DNA from 3 places in the Paenibacillus sp. LS-5 genome. Region 3 is predicted to be linked to each of the others. Evidence: predicted binding sites of a transcription regulator. Region 3 holds the regulator's gene; each other region holds the start of a gene.
The links. Region 3 encodes Rex, which represses fermentation and respiration genes when NADH is low (regulators of the CRP and FNR family bind a similar motif). Its sites were predicted from a motif close to TTGTGAAATATTTCACAA; they were not measured.
Positions count from the first base shown of each region.

Region 1: nirB (nitrite reductase large subunit NirB) is a predicted target of Rex. The motif match lies at 2,310-2,327, and genes of this name have one in related genera.
Region 2: pflB (formate C-acetyltransferase) is a predicted target of Rex. The motif match lies at 1,852-1,869, and genes of this name have one in related genera.

Region 1 is NZ_JBWAVA010000002.1:459,852-464,145, forward strand. Features, by position in the region: gene AC0MA3_RS05375 (hypothetical protein) at 1-432, shown strand, start outside; gene ric (iron-sulfur cluster repair di-iron protein) at 610-1,341, shown strand; gene AC0MA3_RS05385 (hypothetical protein) at 1,513-2,214, shown strand; gene nirB (nitrite reductase large subunit NirB) at 2,429-4,294, shown strand, end outside.
Region 2 is NZ_JBWAVA010000002.1:470,628-474,921, reverse strand. Features, by position in the region: gene pflB (formate C-acetyltransferase) at 1-1,762, opposite strand, end outside; gene adhE (bifunctional acetaldehyde-CoA/alcohol dehydrogenase) at 2,025-4,294, opposite strand, start outside.
Region 3 is NZ_JBWAVA010000013.1:153,484-157,777, reverse strand. Features, by position in the region: gene AC0MA3_RS18890 (cell wall elongation regulator TseB-like domain-containing protein) at 1-503, opposite strand, end outside; gene AC0MA3_RS18885 (amidohydrolase) at 548-1,849, opposite strand; gene AC0MA3_RS18880 (redox-sensing transcriptional repressor Rex) at 1,836-2,489, opposite strand; gene dinG (ATP-dependent DNA helicase DinG) at 2,732-4,294, opposite strand, start outside.

The sequences.
Region 1 (4,294 bases), on a different contig from region 3:
CCGGCTATTCTATCATCTGGCAATCCCCGCAGGTTTACCTTCCATAATGGCATCCGCCAAAGTATGGTGCTGCAGGCAGTGATCTGGTCGATGTATGAAAGTACGCTACTCTTCCAGCCCTATTTGGGTGAGGATTCTTTTCTGGATGAGGCGGATCTGGATACGATCTCCACGTACTTCGTACCGACTTATCTAAGCAATCATCCTCTGGTCCAGAATGGCAAACGCTGCAAAGTATACCAGGAGTCAAATATCCGGGTGTATCAGGAATGGATCGCCGCTCCCGATTTGGTGCTCCAGTGGAATGGAGGCCTGACTGAAGGACGGTGGATGACTGGGGTCTATGTGGACCACTCACGTTTTGCGGGGCTGGGACCATATCTGAAGGATGCGCAGGGCAAGCGGACGTATATGCGGGCCACGGTGCAATGATTCTACTGTCCTTCCTTTGGGCCCTTACGGACTGTATGTACTGTAGGCATTCCTAGTTCCACCAGTTCATTAAAATTTTTTATATTCAGTGCGTACAATCACAAACTGTCTCCCCTGCTGGCGTTAAGGTATAGAGGTACAAGAAACCTATACCAACAACCCAAGGGAGGGCCCCTTATGACGGCCAAACAATTTAACAATACAATGACAGATCCATCCATTCATTTCACCGGTGAAGCCATGGTGAGAGATATCGTCCTGCAATTCCCCAAATCAGCCGATTACTTTAAGGCACAGCGGATTGACTTTTGCTGCGGAGGCGCGAAACCATTGGCAGAGGTAGCTGCCGAAAAAGGACTGGATACGGATGCAGTTATTCAGGATCTGAACAAACTATATGCCGAACATCCGGTGCTTGAAGAAGATACGGCCTGGAATGAAGCGTCTTCGGAAGAACTGGTAGATTATATTATTAACAAGCATCACAGATATTTGCGCGAAGAGTTACCGCTTATCGCCCAGAATGTAACGAAGGTCTTCCGCGTTCATGGTGAAGATTCTCCGCACCTGGCTGAGGTTTACCGCTTATTCCATACGCTGCGTGAAGAATTGCTGGAGCACACAGCTAAGGAAGAAGAGAGCGAATTCCCCAAAATGCTGGCCTATGATAAGAATCCAAGCGAAGAAGGGTTGACTGAACTGCGCGGACTTCTGCATTCACTGGAAGAAGAGCATGACGGGGCGGGAAACATTTTGCGCGAGTTGCGGAGAGTTACTGGGGACTTCACCCCGCCGGAGCATGCCTGCACCACCTACCGTCTCACTTATGCCCGGCTTGAGGAGCTGGAGGGAATGACCTTTGAGCACGTGCATCTGGAGAACAACATTCTCTTCCTGCGTTACCAATAGAGGATTATCGGTTTTACAAGTCCCTTCGGGGACTTTTTTTATGGGCTGGGACCAGGAATATTTGAGAACCGCACCCATTTACGTTATTCTTAAAAAGACTATGTACATAATCAAGACCTGTCTGAGCAGCAGTAGAAGGCTGGAAGCTGGCGGGAGAAGGCGGTGCCGGGAATGTCCGCGAAGTGGGTGTGGCGTATTTTGCTGGGAATGATGATCATGGCAGCTTTGAGCAGTTGCTCTTCAGTTCTGGAGTCCCAGACCGATGGCAGCAATGCAGGAACCGGTAATGCCGGACCGGCGCTTTCGGTTCTGGTCGGCAACAGTGAGCTTGCCTCAAGCTCGGGCAGGCAGCTAAGCGAGGCCTATACAGAAGGATTGACGCTTATTGAACTGTTTAAGAGAAGTGGGGTAGTCACCTTTGCGGATGACGGCTACAATATCCTGGCAGTCAACAAAGTATCTTTAAGCCCGGAATGGGTCTGGGAGATTGAATTGAACGGCAAAAAAATAACGGATTGGAACACCCGCGTTGACCGCGTGGATAGCATTGTTGCTGAAGCAATCCCAGCAGCAAGCGGGGCCGAGCTGCAGCCGGTTATTTTCACGGTGAACGGTGGCAGTGAGCAGCCACAGATGACGCATTCTTACGTGCTGCCTTATTCCAGAGAGTTGTCTGTCCGGGGTGTGCTGCAGACCAGCGGAATGGTACAGCTCTCCGAGGACAATAAAACAATAATCAGCATCATGGAGTACAAGCCGCTCAGTAAGGAGGCATGGACGCTGAAGGTTAATGGGAAGCAATTGCTGGACACCGGGATTGATATGAAGCTTAGACCCCAGGATACTCTGGAGGTTGAGCTGGTACTGCGTTAAATTTAAGATCACTTCGCCATTTTCCCTAGTTTTACGACATAGGGGAAATGGCGATTTTTTTGTATCCAAACGTATGGGGAAGCAGTTAAGAAATTATGTGAAATACTTCACAAATAATGTGATTACAATCACAAATCCCTTTCAAATTTAAACAGTATAATTTCACTATAAAGTATGTTGTGAGGAAGTTCAGAGCTTGAAGGAGGTCATTACAGTGACAGTGGAGAGAGAAAAACTAGTACTCATAGGTAACGGTATGGCAGGGGTAGGCACAATCGAGCAGATTTTGAAGCTTGGCGGCGCTTATGATATTACTGTATTCGGAAGTGAGCCACATCCCAATTACAATCGCATTATGCTGTCATATGTTCTGGAAGGCAGCAAGACGATGGAGGATATTGTCCTGAATGACCGCCAGTGGTACGCGGATCATCATATTACTTTGCATACAGGAACTACTGTTATCCGTATTGATGAAGCATCCCGGCAGATTATCACGGATAATGGGCTGTCAGTTGCCTATGACAAAGCCATAATCGCCACAGGCTCGAACTCGTTCATTCTACCTGTACCGGGAAGCGACAAGGAAGGTGTAGTCGGCTTCCGCGATATCGCGGATTGCGATGCGATGCTTGCAGCAGCGAAGCAGTACCGTACGGCAGCGGTTATCGGGGGCGGACTCCTGGGACTGGAAGCGGCTAAGGGACTTGTGAATCTCGGTATGGATGTTACGGTTGTACATTTGCTGGAGGATCTGATGGAGCGTCAGCTGGATCATACAGCTTCCTCCATGCTTCAGGCGGAACTGGCCCGTCAGGGTGTGAAGTTTGCTATGGGTAAGCAGACTGTAGAGCTGACCGGAGAAGAACGTGTGAACGGATTACGCTTCAGTGACGGAACAGAGCTGGCGGCAGATTTTGTAGTGATGGCAGTAGGAATTAAGCCGAATACTCAGCTTGCCAAAGAAAGCGGTATTACGGTGAATCGCGGGATTGTTGTCGATGATTATCTGCAAACCTCGATGCCAGGTGTATATTCCGTTGGTGAATGTACGGAACACAGAGGGACCTGTTACGGTCTGGTAGCACCGCTGTTCGAGCAGGGGATGGTGCTGGCCAAACATCTGTGCAATGTGCCGACTCAGCCGTATGAAGGTTCTGTCGTAGCCACCAAGCTGAAAATTTCCGGAGTGGATGTCTTCTCTGCCGGTGAGTTCACGGAAACTCCAGAACATACCGTCATCTCTTCCAAAGATGAATGGAAACGGACCTACAAGAAGATTCTGCTCAAGAATAATACCATTGTTGGGGCCGTACTCTTCGGCGATGTCACGGAATCAGCCAATCTGCAGAAGCTGGTGAAGCAGGGTTCGGAAATGACGGATGAGATCTACGGCGAAGTTATGGGTACTGGTTGCTGCGGTGGAGGCGGAGCCAAAAAGGGCTTGTCGGTGGAAACGATGGCCGATGAAGAGATCGTCTGCGGCTGTAACGGTGTGACTAAAAAAGCCATTGTCGATGCCGTAACGGAGAATGGATTCACCACTGTGGATGAGATCAAGGCCTGCACCGGGGCTACCCGTTCCTGCGGCGGCTGTAAACCTGTAGTGGAACAAATCCTGCAATTTGTCCTTGGGGACAGCTTCCAGCAGAGCGCCAAGCAGGGAATCTGCGGCTGCACCACCCTGAGCAGGGACGAGATCGTAGCCGAAATCACCTCTAAAGGGCTGAAGACAACCAAAGAAGTCATGAATGTACTGGACTGGAAGCAAGCCGAAGGCTGCTCCAAATGTCGTCCGGCAGTGAACTATTATCTTGGCATGATCTATCCTGACACTCATGAGGATGAGAAGGAATCCCGTTTTGTCAACGAACGGATGAGTGCGAACATCCAGAAAGATGGTACCTTTACAGTTGTACCTCGTATGTATGGCGGTGTTACGACACCGGAGGATCTGAAACGGATAGCTGATGTCTCTTTGAAATATGATGTTAAGGTTGTGAAGGTCACCGGCGGACAGCGTCTGGACTTAATCGGCATCAAAAAAGAAGATGTGCCCAAGGTGTGGGAGGAGCTGGAC
Region 2 (4,294 bases), on a different contig from region 3:
GGATCATCGTCATGAATGATTCAACCAGTTCAACTGCAATGTTATCAACGGAATCGTCGTTGTTACCATAGCAAGGGAATTCGCCTTCGATTTCGAAGTCGATCGCAATGCCTTCTTCGTTACGGATTGGTTTAACTTTAGCATATTTAATAGCGCTCAGGGAGTCAGTCGCAACGGACAGACCAGCAATACCACAAGCCATAGTCCGCAGGATATCGCGGTCATGCAGAGCCATTTCAATACGTTCGTAAGAATATTTATCATGCATGTAGTGGATAACATTCAGAGTGTTCATGTAAGTCTTAGCCAACCACTCCATCATAGGTTTGAAGCGTTTCATTACTTCTTCATAATCCAGTACATCAGAAGTGATGCGTGGCAGTTCAGGACCTACCTGTACGCCGGACTTTTCATCCACACCACCGTTGATAGCATACAGCAAAGCTTTTGCCAGGTTGGCACGTGCTCCGAAGAACTGCATTTGCTTACCGATACGCATTGCAGATACGCAGCAAGCGATACCGTAGTCATCACCGTAGATTGGACGCATCAAATCGTCATTTTCATATTGAATTGAGCTAGTTTCGATGGAAACCTTAGCACAGTATTTTTTGAAGCCTTCTGGCAATTTTTCAGACCACAGTACAGTCAGGTTTGGTTCTGGAGCTGGTCCCAGGTTGTACAGGGTGTGCAGGAAACGGAAGCTGTTCTTAGTTACGCGGGTAGTTCCGTCTACAGACATACCACCAATAGACTCAGTAACCCAAGTTGGGTCTCCACTGAACAGTTCATTATAGTCAGGAGTACGCAAGAACTTAACGATACGAAGTTTCATGATGAAATGGTCAGTCAGTTCCTGTGCTTGCTCTTCAGTCAATGTTCCTTCTGCAAGGTCACGTTCTACATAGATATCAAGGAACGAGGATACGCGTCCGAGGGACATTGCCGCACCGTTTTGTTCTTTGATAGCAGCCAGGTAACCGAAGTACACCCATTGGAAAGCTTCTTTAGCATTGTTTGCAGGTTTGGAAATATCCATTCCATGCATTTCAGCCATCTTCTTCAATTCGCCAAGTGCACGAATCTGCTCGGAAATTTCTTCACGAAGACGAATAACACTTTCAGTCATGGAATCAACTTCAAGGTTGTTAAGGTCTTGTTTCTTTTCTTTGATCAGGAAGTCAATACCGTAAAGAGCTACACGACGGTAGTCACCGATAATACGGCCACGGCCATAAGCATCAGGAAGACCAGTGATGATACCTGCTTTACGAACTGCTCTCATTTCAGAGGTATATGCATCAAATACGCCTTGGTTATGCGTTTTGCGGATGTTCGTAAACATGTCAACAATGTTTTGCGGAAGTTCGAAACCATAAGCTTTGGTGGCATCGATCATCATCTTGATTCCGCCAAACGGTTGAACGGAACGTTTAAAAGGTGCATCTGTCTGAACGCCAACAATTTGTTCTTTGTCTTTGTCAATATAACCAGGGTTGTGCGATACAATAGTGGATACAGTGTTAACGTCCACATCCAGCACACCACCATTAGCAATTTCTTGCTTGGTCATTTCAGAAACGATTTTCCAAAGTTCAGTAGTATTGTAAGTAGGACCTGCAAGGAAATCTTCCTTGCCCAGATAAGGCTTGATGTTCTTCTCGATAAAATCATTAACGTTTACTTTTCTGGACCATTTGCCTTTTGCAAAACCGCGCCATCCAGACTTAACCTCTTGTACATCTTTTTCAATCACCGACATGCTAAATCCCTCCATTTATATTTAGTATATTTGTAGAGATCGCGGGCTTGAAGGTTAATCCCGTGTCTCGTGATCCCAAAAAGATCTGGTTGTTATAAAATTCACAATTGCATCTTCATAACAGGGACCGTTATTTATATAAACATTTTAGTTTATTTTCTGAAAAAGGACTGTGACAAATATCACTCTTTCGGTGATATTTGTCACTTCCATCCAGTCCCAGATTATCCTACAAACTCATTTTTTGATATACAACCGGCAATTAGTTATCGAATCTGCCGTAGAAAGCATTACGGTATACATCAGCAAGTTCACTAACCAACGGCAGCTTAGGATTGGCAGTGGTGCATTGGTCTTCGAATGCACGGTCAGCCAAGTAGTCTACGCGGGATTCGAAATCCTTAGGATCGAAACCAAGTGCTTGGAACGACTCTTCAATGCCGAGTTTTTTATTCATGTCGCGGATTGCGTTGATCAGGCTTGTTACGCCTTCTTCAGTAGTGCGTGCTGGCAATCCCAGAATGCGTGCGATTTCGGCATAACGTTCGTCAGCTACAAAGTGCGAATATTTAGGGAACGAAGCGAACTTTGTAGGTTTTTTAGCGTTGTAACGAATAACGTGCGGCATCAGAATGGCGTTGGTGCGGCCGTGAGCGGTGTGGTACTGTCCGCCCCATTTGTGCGCCAAGCTGTGGTTGATACCCAGGAAGGCGTTAGCAAATGCCATACCAGCAAGCGTAGATGCGTTGTGCATTTTTTCGCGAGCAAGCTTGTCGCCTTGCAATGCTGATTTTTCAAGGTATTGGAACACCAATTGGATAGCTTTGATAGCCAGACCATCCGAATAATCACTTGCCATTACGGATACGTATGCTTCGATAGCGTGAGTCAATACGTCCATACCTGTATCAGCTACAGCTGTTTTTGGCAAGCTGTATACAAACTCAGGATCGATGATAGCTACGTCTGGTGTCAGCTCATAGTCAGCCAATGGATATTTCGTGTTATTTGCAGTTGTTTTGTCAGTGATAACCGCGAAAGAAGTTACTTCCGAACCAGTACCCGAAGTAGTTGGAATCGCTACGAATTTCGCTTTGTTACCAAGCTTAGGGAATTTGTATACGCGTTTGCGGATATCCATGAATTTCTGTTTCAAACCGTTAAAGTCAGCGTCTGGGTGTTCGTAGAACAACCACATGCCTTTGGCAGCATCCATTGGGGAACCGCCACCGAGTGCGATGATGCAGTCCGGTTGGAATCTGTTCATCATTGCAGTACCTTTTTCTACAGTAGTAGTCGATGGATCTGGTTCAACTTCCGAGAACACTTCGATCGCTACTGGAGTCTGGCGTTGACGCAGGTAATGCTCAACTCTTTCTACATAGCCCAGTTTAACCATCATTGGGTCAGTGATAATAGCTACCCGTGTGATGTCAGGCATTTTAGCCAGGTACTGAGTGGATCCTTTTTCGAAGTAAATTTTGTCAGGTACTTTAAACCATTGCATATTCACGGTACGACGGTTCACCCTTTTCACGTTGATCAGATTAATGGCAGTTACGTTCTGCGATACAGAGTTGCGGCCGTAAGATCCGCAGCCCAGAGTCAGTGAAGGGATATTCGTATTGTAGATATCGCCGATTGCGCCATGTGTGGAAGGCGAATTGACGAGAATACGTCCGGTTTGCAGACGGTGCGAGAACTTCATAATAACTTCTTCATTGTTGGAGTGAATGGCCGAGCTGTGACCCATACCGCCAAATTCAACAATCTGTGCTGCACGTTCGATACCCTGGTCTGCGTTTTTAACTTTGTAGCAAGCAAGAACCGGGCTCAATTTTTCAGCGGACAGCGGATATTTAGTACCTACACCTTCAAGTTCAGCAACCAGAATCTTAGTGCCGGCAGGAACTTGAATTCCGCACATTTCAGCAATTTTCACTGCGGATTGACCTACGATAGCAGGGTTTACTGCGCATTTTTCGACGTTCATTGCGCCGCTTGTCAGCTTGGCAGCTTCTTCTTTATTAACAAAGTAGCAGCCATTAGCGATCATTTTCTTTTTCACTTGGTCAAAAATTGCTTCTTCAATGATAACCGCTTGCTCGGAAGCACAGATCATACCATTATCGAATGTTTTGGAAAGGATAATGTCGGTTACTGCCTGATCGATATCAGCACTCTTTTCAATGAAGGCAGGTACGTTACCAGGGCCTACGCCGAGAGCTGGTTTGCCACAGCTGTAAGCTGCTTTGACCATTGCCGAACCGCCTGTTGCCAGGATTAGTGCAACGTCCGGATTGTTCATCAGTGCGTTTGTTTTGTCCATTGTAGGAAGTTCGATCCATTGAATGCAGTTTTCAGGAGCACCAGCTTTTACAGCTGCGTCATGAAGAATCTTAGCTGCTGCAGCGCTACACTCTTGCGCAGATGGATGGAAACCGAATATAATAGGGTTACGTGTCTTAGCGGCGATCAATGCTTTAAACATCGTGGTGGATGTTGGGTTGGTTACCGGTGTGATACCCATTA
Region 3 (4,294 bases):
CTGTAGCCGTCTCCAATCGCGCTGCCATCGGCAAATCGGTAAAACTTGTAATAATACCTGCCTTCCAGCTTGTAAAATAACTGCCAGGCATATTCTCCGTTATACACTCCGGGCAAAAGCCGTTCAATGCTGCTTCCCGGCAGATCCGTTGCTATGACGGAGCGGATTTTCTGCTCCGACATGCCCTTGGACAACTCTTCCGCATACACATCGTTGTCGCCTCCGGCGGGTTTGCCATCCCGGGTAAAACGCACCCATACCATAAGGTCCGTTCCAGCTGCATTACGTCCTGTGAGCACCCAGTATATCGAATTTTCGTCCCAGACGGACTTCTGTGCTTTGGTTACCTTGGTCAGCCCTGCCCTTGCTTCAGCAACCTCTCTGGCTGCACTGCGTTCGTTCCACTGGTCTTTCATCACGTAAGCATAGAACTGGCTTAGTCCGAACAGAAGGAGCAGAACCAGGAGGATCCCCAGCAGAAGCCATTTTCTTCTTTTCTTCAAAGTGCAGCTCCCTTTCTTCTGGATGCGTCATTGATCCTGTTCATTTACCGTTTCAGCAGGCCCTCGAAGGTCTCCTGCGCCTTGCGGCGGATAAGCTCCTCATCCAAGGTCAGGCATTGACCATTCTTCACCACTTGCTTGCCGTCCACCCATACATGTTCTACATCGTTGGCACTTGCCGAATAGACGGCATGGGAAAGCAAATCCGTATGCGGAAGGAAGTGGGGCTGGTCGATATTTAGAGCTATGAAGTCTGCCTTCATCCCTGGAGCCAGCCGTCCTGTATTGCCAAGGAATATGGACTGTGCACCATATTCGGTCGCCATCAGCAATGCTTCCGGTGCCGGTACAGCTGTCGGATCTCCGCTCACACCTTTGTGGATCAGAGCAGCCAGGCGCATCTCCTCGAACATATCCAGGTTGTTGTTGCTTGCAGCACCGTCCGTGCCCAGCGATACCTTGACTCCCGCCCGCAGCAGCTCCGGTACCCGTGCTACCCCGCTTGCGAGCTTCAAGTTACTGCCAGGATTATGCGATACCCCTACGTTGTAGCGGGCTAAAATCTCTATTTCTTCATCATTCAAATGAACTCCGTGAGCCACAAGCGACGGGCGGGTGAACATCCCCAGCTTCTCCAGATGTGCAACAGGACGCAAGCCGTAATCCGCCGCATTCTGTTCAACTTCCCGCCGGGTTTCCGACATGTGCGTATGCATAGGCAGGTCCAGATCATGGGCAGCCTGAACAAACTTTACGAAAAATTCAGGAGGACAAGTGTAAGGGGCATGCGGGGATATCATTGTCGTGATTCTTCCATCCGCCTTGCCATGCCAATTGCGGGCAAAGGCTATCGCTTCTGCCAGTTTATGGTTCTGCACATCCTCCGGACAAAGTCCGATAACCCCGCGCATAAGTACAGCACGCATGCCCGATTGTTCTGAAACCTCGGCAACCCTGTCCATATGATCATACATGTCCAGGAAGGTGGTTGTGCCGCCCTTCAGCATTTCCAGTACAGACAATGAGGTTCCCCAAAAAACATCGTCTCCGGTGAACTTTTCTTCCATTGGCCACATTTTCTCCTGCAGCCAATTCTGAAGGACCATGTCGTCACCGTATCCGCGAAGGAGCGACATTGCTGTATGACCATGGGTATTGACCAGCCCCGGCATGAACAGCAGGCGGCTTCCGTCAATAGTCTGCGTACCTTCTTCAATGACAGGTTTGGCTTCTCCTATGTATGTGATGATATCCTTTTCTATAGTCATATAGCCGCTTAGTACTGGTGTCTCAGTACCCGGAACCAGAAATCGGCCGTTTACAATTACAATCTTATTGCTGTGCATCTTCCACTTCGTCCTTTCCATCATGCAAATAATAGGCGAGACTCTGCAAATCAGTAGTAAAATCAGCGGCATGAACCCTGATATTAGACGGGGTCTTCAAGATCACCGGTGCAAAATTAAGAATGGCCTCAATGCCTGAATCGACCAGAATATCGGCAACGTTCTGCGCTTCGCTATCCGGTACCGTAATAATTCCAATACGGATGCCCTGCTTACGGATTGTGCTTCCCAATTCTTCCATGGGCTGCACGGTAAGTGAGTTAATCTGCTGCCCCACCTTGGGAGCATAGGAATCAAATACAGCAGTGATTTTCATGGTGTCCTTCAAGTAGGCATTGTAATTAGAGAGAGCGTGACCAAGATTACCTGCCCCCACCAGCGCCACGTTGATCTGTTGGTCAAGCTTCAGGATATGGCGGATTTTCTCAATGAGGTATGAGACATCATAACCGATACCCTTTCTGCCGAAATCCCCGAAATAAGCCAGATCCTTGCGGATTTGGGCTGGATTCAGTTCAAGCTTTTGTCCCAGTTCCTGGGAAGATACGGTGGAGATTTCACGCTTCAGGAGATCGTTCAGGAAGCGCAGATACACTGGAAGTCTGCGTACCACGGCCTCCGATATTTTATCCGATTTCATATTTTCTCCTCCTAAAAGTTTTGTGAGCATTGCATCATAATATTACTTCGTACAAAACTTACTTCGTAAGCATAAACCAAGTTTTGTGAGCATTGCATCATAATATTACTTCGTACAAAACTTACTTCGTAAGCATAAACCAAGTTTTGTGAGCTTAGTCCATTCCCCGGCGTCACAGCAGAACCGGACGCCAAGAAAACGGAGTTTTGTTGTTCTTTGACTATAATAGAAATGATTGCAGGTTAAGATACACTGCCGTCTTCCAGCCATTCCGCAATTCGCGGAACCATCTGATCTGTCAGCATATGTTCCATCTTGGGTCCAGGCAGCGAATAGAGAAAGTACTTTCCATAATAAGATTCAATAACCCTTGTATCGTATACAATAACAATACCCCGATCTTGCGCAGTACGCACCAGACGTCCGAAACCCTGCTTGAAACGAATAACGGCCTGGGGGACTGACAACTTCATAAACGGGTTCTTTTTCTGAGCCTGAAGCAGTTCAGCCTTAGCCTCCGCAAGCGGATGGTTCGGCGGCTGAAAAGGCAATCTGACAATGGCAAGGCAGGTTAAAGCCTCCCCGGGAATATCCACACCTTCCCAGAAGCTGCTGGTTCCAAGGAGCACAGAAGCTGCACTATCCTGAAAACGCCGGATCAGCTTGCTCCGGCTGCCCCCTTCCACTCCCTGCCCCAGTACAGTGATATCCTCAGAGAGGAGTGCCTCCTTCAGAGGATCATAGACCTGGCGCAGCATTTTATAAGAAGTGAAAAGTACAAGCATCCGCCCCCGTGTTGCCACAGCTGCCTCAGCCAATGAGTGCACCAGCTTATCGACAAAACGGGCATCGCCCACGCTGCCTTTGACACTGGGGAAATCACGCGGGATGACCAGAAGAGCCTGTTCACGGTATTTAAACGGCGACGAGAGCAGAGCTGTCATCAGCCTTCCTTGTTCTGCGGATTCACTAAGTCCCAGATTGTCAATCATAAATTGAAAGGACTTATCAACGGACAAAGTAGCTGAGGTAAGGACTATGCTTTTCTTTTTATCAAAAAAGAGCTCCTTAAGCTGGGCGCTGACATCGACTGGCACCGCATAGAGCTGCAGCGACTTCCCGCGATAGTTACCGCTGCCTTCCATCCAGTAGACAATATTCTCGTCGTTCAGGTTCATGAAGAACCGCACTTGCTCCCGTATGGAGGCTAAATCCTTGAACAACCCTCCGATATCCGTCACCAGACTGTCCGATGACGATTGGCTCTCCGATTCACGCATTTCACTTAGCATCTTATCGCCCTTGCGGATAATTTCACTAAGACTTAGATGTAGAGTGTTCTCAAGCGCAGCCAGCTCTTCCCAATCCTTGGGCTTCTTGCCTGGCAGCAAACGTGCTACCAGTTGTCCGGCCTCCCCGGCTGCGGCATCACTACGTTCTGGAAGCAGGGCAAACAGTTTGTCGCTAAGCGTGTCCCACGATTCCTTAACCGTAAGCAAATCCGGGTAGATTCTGTCGATCACCCCGCTCCATTCCGCCGCCTGCTCACTGCCTGAAGACTGCAGTGTTTGACGCAGAGCCGGCAATTGGCCGCTCCGGCTGTCCTTATAGAGACGTGTAAGCGTATGGGCTACGGTAAAGTATTTCATCTGCATGCCCAGGTGTTTACCTGCAATATCCTCCAGATGATGGGCCTCATCAATAACAAGGTGCTCATAAGCTGGAAGCAGCTGATGCCCCGCTTTGACGTCAGCAAATAGCTTGGAATGATTGGTCACTACGACATCCGCAATCCCGGCTTCGTG